Regions from separate parts of the Streptomyces sp. NPDC085946 genome, predicted to be linked through region 1. Evidence: riboswitches for the same ligand, from Rfam matches in the RefSeq annotation. Region 1 holds a riboswitch; each other region holds the start of a gene.

Region 1 (2,193 bases):
TCGTCTGCACATCGAACCGCTTCGCGATCCGGTTGAGTTCCCCCAGCGTCCTCAACTCGGCGAACTGCGCCTCGTCGTTGGCGTCCGCGATGGAACCCGGCCGCAGTCCGTCCCCGAGGGAGTACGTCACGTCGTACGCGGCGAGGATATCGCAGAGTTCCTCGAAATTCTCGTACAGGAAGGACTCCTTGTGGTGCGCCAGGCACCACGCGGCCATGATCGAGCCGCCGCGCGAGACGATGCCGGTCTTGCGGTGGGCGGTCAGCGGCACGTACGCCAGGCGCACCCCCGCGTGGACCGTCATGTAGTCCACGCCCTGCTCGGCCTGTTCGATGACCGTGTCCTTGTAGATCTCCCAGGTCAGTTCCTCGGCCTTGCCGTCGACCTTCTCCAGGGCCTGGTACAGCGGCACGGTGCCGATGGGCACGGGGGAGTTGCGCAGCACCCACTCGCGGGTGGTGTGGATGTTGCGGCCGGTGGACAGGTCCATGACCGTGTCGGCGCCCCAGCGGGTGGCCCACGTCATCTTCTCGACCTCCTCCTCGATGGAGGAGGTCACCGCGGAGTTGCCGATGTTGGCGTTGACCTTCACCAGGAACCGCTTGCCGATGATCATCGGCTCGATCTCCGGGTGGTTGACGTTGGCCGGCAGCACGGCCCGGCCCGCCGCGATCTCCTCGCGCACCACCTCGGGCGAGACGTTCTCCCGGAGCGCCACGAACTCCATCTCGGGCGTGATCTCGCCGCGTCGCGCGTACGCGAGCTGCGTGACGGCCTTGCCGTCCCGGCCGCGGCGCGGCAGGCGGGGACGCCCGGGGAAGACCGCGTCCAGGTTGCGCAGGCCGCCGCGGGGCGCGGTGTGCTTGATCCCGTCGTCCTCGGGGCGGACGGGACGGCCCGCGTACTCCTCCGTGTCACCGCGGGAGACGATCCAGTTCTCCCGCAGCGGCGGCAGTCCCCTGCGGACGTCGGTGTCGACGAGCGGGTCGGTGTACGGGCCCGAGGTGTCGTACAGCGTGACCGACTGCCCGTTGGTGAGGTGCACCTGGCGGACCGGCACCCGGAGGTCGGGGCGCGAACCCTCGACGTACGCCTTGTGCCAGCCGATGGACTTCCCGGCCTCCGCGTCCCGCGATCCGTTCGTCGCGGTCTGCGTGGAGGCAGGCGTGCGTGCGTCCTTGTTGGTCATGAGACCTACTCCCTACGCCGGCATTACCCGGTAACAGGTTCGGCGGTCGACGCAGCGGTATCCGTCTGCCGATGGTCCGATGTTCCCTGTGAAACATCTCTCGGCTCCGGCGACGTTTCATGTGAAACATCGCCGGGACGGAGGTCAGCGCCCTCTCAGCCCGGTGCTCCGAGCTCCCGCGTGTGCAAAAGGTGCCTCCACGCTAGCGTCAGTTCTGGCGCGCTGAACAGAGGGCCCCCGCCGTTCTTGCGATGATCGGGCGGTGACCACGACGCAGCATCCCCCGTACCCACCGCCCGAGCCGCCCCACGGATCCGGCGCCGGAAACGGCGACGGACCCGGCCGGGGGCCCGGCCCGGGACCTGGTCCGGGACCTGGTTCAGGACCCGGTCCGCGCCCTGGTCCGCGATCCGGTGGAGGCCAGGTACCCGGTCGCGGCCCCGGCCCGGACTGGGAGGACGGCGGCCGGCCGGGTCCAGGGCCGGCCGGACCGGCTTCCGAGGGCCCGGGGTCCGACCGGCCGGGCCCCGCTGCCTCATGGTTCGAGGGTCCGGCGTCCGGGGGTTCGGCGTCCGGGGGTTCGGCGTCCGGCCGAGGGCACGCTCCCGGCGGCGGGCGCGGTCCCGGGTTCGACAGCGGCCAGGGAGGCGGGCACCGCCCCGGGGCGTACGACGGCGGCCACGGCGGCGGACAGCGCCCCGGGCCCGATGACGGCCACGGCGGCGGCCGTCGTCCCGAGTTCGGCGACGGCGGGCAGCGCCCCGGCTTCGGCGGCGGCAACGGCGGCGTCCGTCGTGGGTCCGGCCACGACCGCGGCAGCTTCCAGCGGCCCGGGTTCGACGACGACCACACCGGCGGACACGGTCCGGGACCCGATGGCCGGCACGGACACGGTCCCGCCGGCGAGCACGGGCACCCTCCCGCGTTCGACGGCGGCCGCGGCTCCCCCAGCGGGCCCGGCGCACAGGGCGGCCCCGGCCCCGGCGACGGTCCCGGCGACGGCC
Region 2 (2,193 bases), on a different contig from region 1:
CCCCGGCGGGCCCGCGCGGCTGAGCAACATCGTCTTCATGGGCATGGGCGAGCCGCTCGCCAACTACAACCGGGTGGTGGGCGCCATCCGGCGGCTGACCGACCCGGAGCCCGACGGGCTGGGCCTGTCGCAGCGCGGGATCACCGTGTCGACCGTCGGTCTCGTCCCGGCGATCCACCGGTTCGCCGACGAGGGCTTCAAGTGCCGCCTCGCCATCTCCCTGCACGCGCCCGACGACGAGCTGCGCGACACCCTCGTCCCCGTGAACACCCGCTGGAAGGTGCGCGAGGTCCTCGACGCCGGGTTCGAGTACACGGCGAAGTCGGGCCGGCGGCTGTCCATCGAGTACGCGCTGATCCGGGACATCAACGACCAGGCGTGGCGCGGTGACCGGCTCGGCCGGCTGCTCAAGGGCAGGCCGGTGCACGTCAACCTCATCCCGCTGAACCCGACGCCCGGGTCGAAGTGGACCGCGTCCCGGCCCGAGGACGAGAAGGCGTTCGTGGAGGCCGTCGCCGCCCACGGTGTGCCGGTGACCGTTCGGGACACCCGTGGACAGGAGATCGACGGGGCCTGTGGTCAGCTCGCCGCGACCGAGAGGTAATCTGACCACCGTAAAATCCGCGTAAGAACATCTGCATATTCCGACAGGGGAGCGCCACAGCGCTGAGAGTGCGGCACCGGCCGCAGACCCTCCGAACCTGGCCCAGGTCATTCTGGGTAGGGAGATCGGTCATCACTCGAGCTGTTGCGCCCTGCCCGGGGCCCCTCCGAGGGGTCCCGGGCAGGGCCGCGTCTCTTCCTGGTCACCCCAGGAGGAATTCAGTGGGCATCACCAAGAAGCGGTTCACGGCCGTGGTCGTCGGTCTGGGCCTGGTCGGCGGCCTGGCCGCCTGCGGGTCGTCCGACGGCGACGGACAGCCGTCCGGCGGTTCCAGGACGGTCACCCTGGTCAGCCACGACTCGTGGGCCGTGTCGAAGGACGTCGTCGCCGCCTTCGAGAAGCAGTCCGGCTACCGGGTCCGGGTCCTCAAGGACGGCGACGCCGGGACGGCCGTCAACAAGGCGATCCTGACCAAGGACAACCCGCAGGGCGACGTCTTCTTCGGCGTCGACAACACCCTGCTCTCCCGCGCCCTCGACAACGGGCTGTTCCAGTCCTACGAGGCGAAGGGCGCGGACCGGATCAGGGCCGAGTACCGGGCCGACGGGGAGCGGCACCGGGTCACGCCCGTCGACACCGGCGACATCTGCGTCAACTACGACAAGAAGTACTTCGCCGACCGCGAGCTCGACCCGCCGAAGAGCTTCGACGACCTGGTCCGGCCGGAGTACAAGGACCTCCTCGTCACCGAGAACGCCTCGACCTCCTCGCCCGGCCTCGGCTTCCTGCTGGGCACGGCCGCGCGGTACGGCGACGACGGCTGGCAGGACTACTGGAATAAGCTCAAGGCCAACGGCGTGAAGGTCGTCGACGGCTGGGAGCAGGCCTACAACGAGGAGTTCTCCGGCTCGGCCGGTGGCAAGCAGGCCAAGGGCGACCGGCCGCTGGTCGTGTCGTACGCCTCCTCGCCGCCCGCCGAGGTCGTCTTCGCCGACCCGAGGCCCGGCACGGCCCCGACCGGCGTCGCCGAGGGCACCTGCTTCCGGCAGGTCGAGTACGCGGGGCTGCTGAGCAACGCGAAGAACGCCGAGGGCGGCAAGGCGCTCCTCGACTTCCTGGTCGGCAAGCGGTTCCAGGAGGACATGCCGCTCAACATGTTCGTCTACCCGGTCACCGAGGACGCCGAGGTGCCCGAGGAGTTCACGCAGTACGGACCGCAGGCCGCCGACCCCGAGACCCTGGCCCCGGAGAAGATCGCCGACAAGCGGGACGAGTGGGTCAAGTCGTGGACGTCGCTCGTACTGAAGTAGCCGTCCGCCGGGACCGGCGCGGGAGCGCGGCGCGGTTCGGCCTGATGGCCGTGCCCGTCGCGTTCTTCGCGGTCTTCTTCGCCTATCCCGTCGCCGCGATCGTCGCGCGCGGTCTGCAGGCGGACGGGGCCTGGCAGCCCGGCCGGATCGCCGAGGTGCTGGGGGAGTCCGGCGTCCGGCACGTGCTGTGGTTCACCACCTGGCAGGCGCTGGCCTCCACCGCGCTCACCCTGCTGGTCGCGCTCCCCGGCGCGTACGTCTTCGCGCGCTTGGACTTCC
Region 3 (2,193 bases), on a different contig from region 1:
GTGAGGACTTCCACGCGGTCGCCCTCGCTCAGGGCGGTGACCGGCCACTGCGCGCGCGGGACGACGGTCTCGTTGAGGGCGGCGGCCACGCCCGAGGGTGCCTGGGTGAGGGACTTCACCACGGTGTCGAGGGCCGTGCCGGGGGCGATCTCCCGGGGGCGGCCGTTGACGGAGATGTTCATGCGGGCTGCTCCGTGAGGACGGCGGTGCCGAAACGGCGGGGGGTGAAGGGACGGGCCTCGTCGGGGAGCTCACCGGTCGCCAGGACGTGCGCCATGACGTCGCCGGTGACCGGGGTGAGCAGCACGCCGTTGCGGTAGTGGCCGGTGGCCAGCAGCAGTCCGTCCAGCCCGGTCGGGCCCAGCAGCGGCGCGTTGTCGGGGGAGGCGGGCCGCAGCCCGGCCCGGACCTCGGTGAACGCCAGCTCGGTGATGCCCGGGACCAGCTCGTGCGCGTCGCGCAGCAGCTCGTACACGCCGCCCGCGGTCACCGTCGTGTCCCAGCCCAGCTCCTCGCTCGTCGCGCCGACGACCAGCTCCCCGTTCTCGCGCGGCACCAGGTAGACGTGGCTGCCGCGCACCACGGCCCGCACGGTCCGGCCGAGGAACGGCCCGTGCCGCGTCGGCATCGCCAGCCGCACGACCTGCCCCTTCACCGGCCGCACCGGCGGCAGGACGTCGTCGGGGACGCCCGCCAGCCGCCCGCTGAGGCTGCCCGCGGCCAGGACCACCCGCCCGGCGCCCAGCGCGGTGCCGTCGGCCGTCACCACGCCCGTGGCCCGGTCCCGTACGACGGTGAGCCGCTCGGCCCACGCGCGGTGGAACACCACCCCGGCCCGCTCGCACGCGGCCACCAGCGCCCGGGCCAGCCGCCGCGGGTCGACCTGGTGGTCGCCGTCGACGCGCAGCCCGCCGCGCACCCCCGGCGCGAGCATCGGCTCCAGACGCCGGCACTCCCGCCCCGACAGCCACTGGGAGTCCAGCCCCGAGCGCTGCTGGAAGGCGTGCAGTTCGCGCAGATGGGCGCGGTCGTCGGCGTCCAGGGCGACCGCGAGCGTGCCGTTGCGGCGGTAGCCGAGGTCGTGGCCGGTCAGTTCGGCCAGCTCCGCCGCGAAGCCGGGCCAGCGGCGGGCGGACTCCAGGTTGAGGCCGAGCAGGGTCTGCTCGCCGTAGTGCAGTTCCGTGACGGCGGCCAGCATCCCGGCCGCCACCTGCGCGGCCCCGCCGCCGGGTTCGGGGTCCAGCACGGCCGTGGCCAGGCCGCGCTGCGCGGCCCGCCAGGCCGTGACCAGGCCGATGATCCCGCCCCCGACGACCAGGACGTCTGACGTGTCGGACGTGCGCGACATGGGCGTCCAGCCCCTCCCTTCGCCGGCATGACCCGGATCAGGTTCGTACGGTCGGAGGCCGCCAGCCTCCCTCTCAGCCCGGTGCGTCCGGGCTCCCGCGAGTGCTCTACGTTGGCCACCCTAGCCCGACGCCGCACGTCTCAGTAAGGGAGCCTCCGCCCGTGGCCCGTTCGCTCGACGGTCTCGTCCTCGCCCCCGTCGCCGACCAGGCCCCGGGCCAGGTCGGCACCCGCACCCGGTTCGCCTACCGCGAGGAGGACGGCGTGGTGTGGGCCGAGTACGCGGGCGGCGACGTCGTACGGGGGCATCTGGTGGGTACCCGGGAGGGGGACCGGCTGGACTTCCGGTACGTGCAGCTCAAGCACGACGGGACGACCTCGTCGGGACACTGCGTGTCGACGGTGACGGAACTGCCCGACGGGCGGGTGCGGCTGGAGGAGACCTGGCGGTGGGAGTCGCAGCGGGGCAGCGGGACGAGCGTGGTGGAGCAGATTCCCGCGCACGGGCACTGACTGACGGTCCGTCAGGTGACTAGGGTGATCAGGTGAGCGAGCAGACCCAGGAACAGGGAGCGTCCGGGCCGCGCCGGGTGGTCGTGGCGGGCGCGGGCATGGCCGGCGTGCAGACCGCCGTCGCGCTGCGGGAACAGGGCTTCCCCGGCACCGTGACCCTGATCGGCGCGGAGCCCCACCAGCCGTACGACCGGCCGCCGTTGTCCAAGGCCGTGCTGCTCGGCAAGGCCGAGGGCTCCGCCTTCGACGTCGACTTCGAGGCGCTCGGCATCGAACTGCGGCTCGGCTGCGAGGTGCTGGGCCTGCGGCCCGCCGACCACGAACTGGACACCG

What was found. A riboswitch is a leader RNA that binds a small molecule or an ion and turns the genes downstream of it on or off. The one in region 1 is predicted to bind thiamine pyrophosphate.
Region 2: linked by a shared signal. The riboswitch ahead of ACIF8T_RS16425 (thiamine ABC transporter substrate binding subunit) and the one ahead of thiC (phosphomethylpyrimidine synthase ThiC) in region 1 are both predicted to bind thiamine pyrophosphate.
Region 3: linked by a shared signal. The riboswitch ahead of thiO (glycine oxidase ThiO) and the one ahead of thiC (phosphomethylpyrimidine synthase ThiC) in region 1 are both predicted to bind thiamine pyrophosphate.

The regions. Positions count from the first base shown of each region.
Region 1 covers NZ_JBITSF010000002.1:180,370-182,562, forward strand. Annotated here, with positions in the region: gene thiC (phosphomethylpyrimidine synthase ThiC) at 1-1,189, opposite strand, end outside; TPP riboswitch at 1,182-1,379, opposite strand; gene ACIF8T_RS06440 (hypothetical protein) at 1,725-2,193, opposite strand, start outside.
Region 2 covers NZ_JBITSF010000007.1:127,538-129,730, reverse strand. Annotated here, with positions in the region: gene rlmN (23S rRNA (adenine(2503)-C(2))-methyltransferase RlmN) at 1-604, shown strand, start outside; TPP riboswitch at 640-745, shown strand; gene ACIF8T_RS16425 (thiamine ABC transporter substrate binding subunit) at 826-1,914, shown strand; gene ACIF8T_RS16420 (ABC transporter permease) at 1,959-2,193, shown strand, end outside.
Region 3 covers NZ_JBITSF010000001.1:859,224-861,416, forward strand. Annotated here, with positions in the region: gene thiS (sulfur carrier protein ThiS) at 1-182, opposite strand, end outside; gene thiO (glycine oxidase ThiO) at 179-1,348, opposite strand; TPP riboswitch at 1,346-1,457, opposite strand; gene ACIF8T_RS03845 (hypothetical protein) at 1,510-1,860, shown strand; gene ACIF8T_RS03850 (NAD(P)/FAD-dependent oxidoreductase) at 1,893-2,193, shown strand, end outside.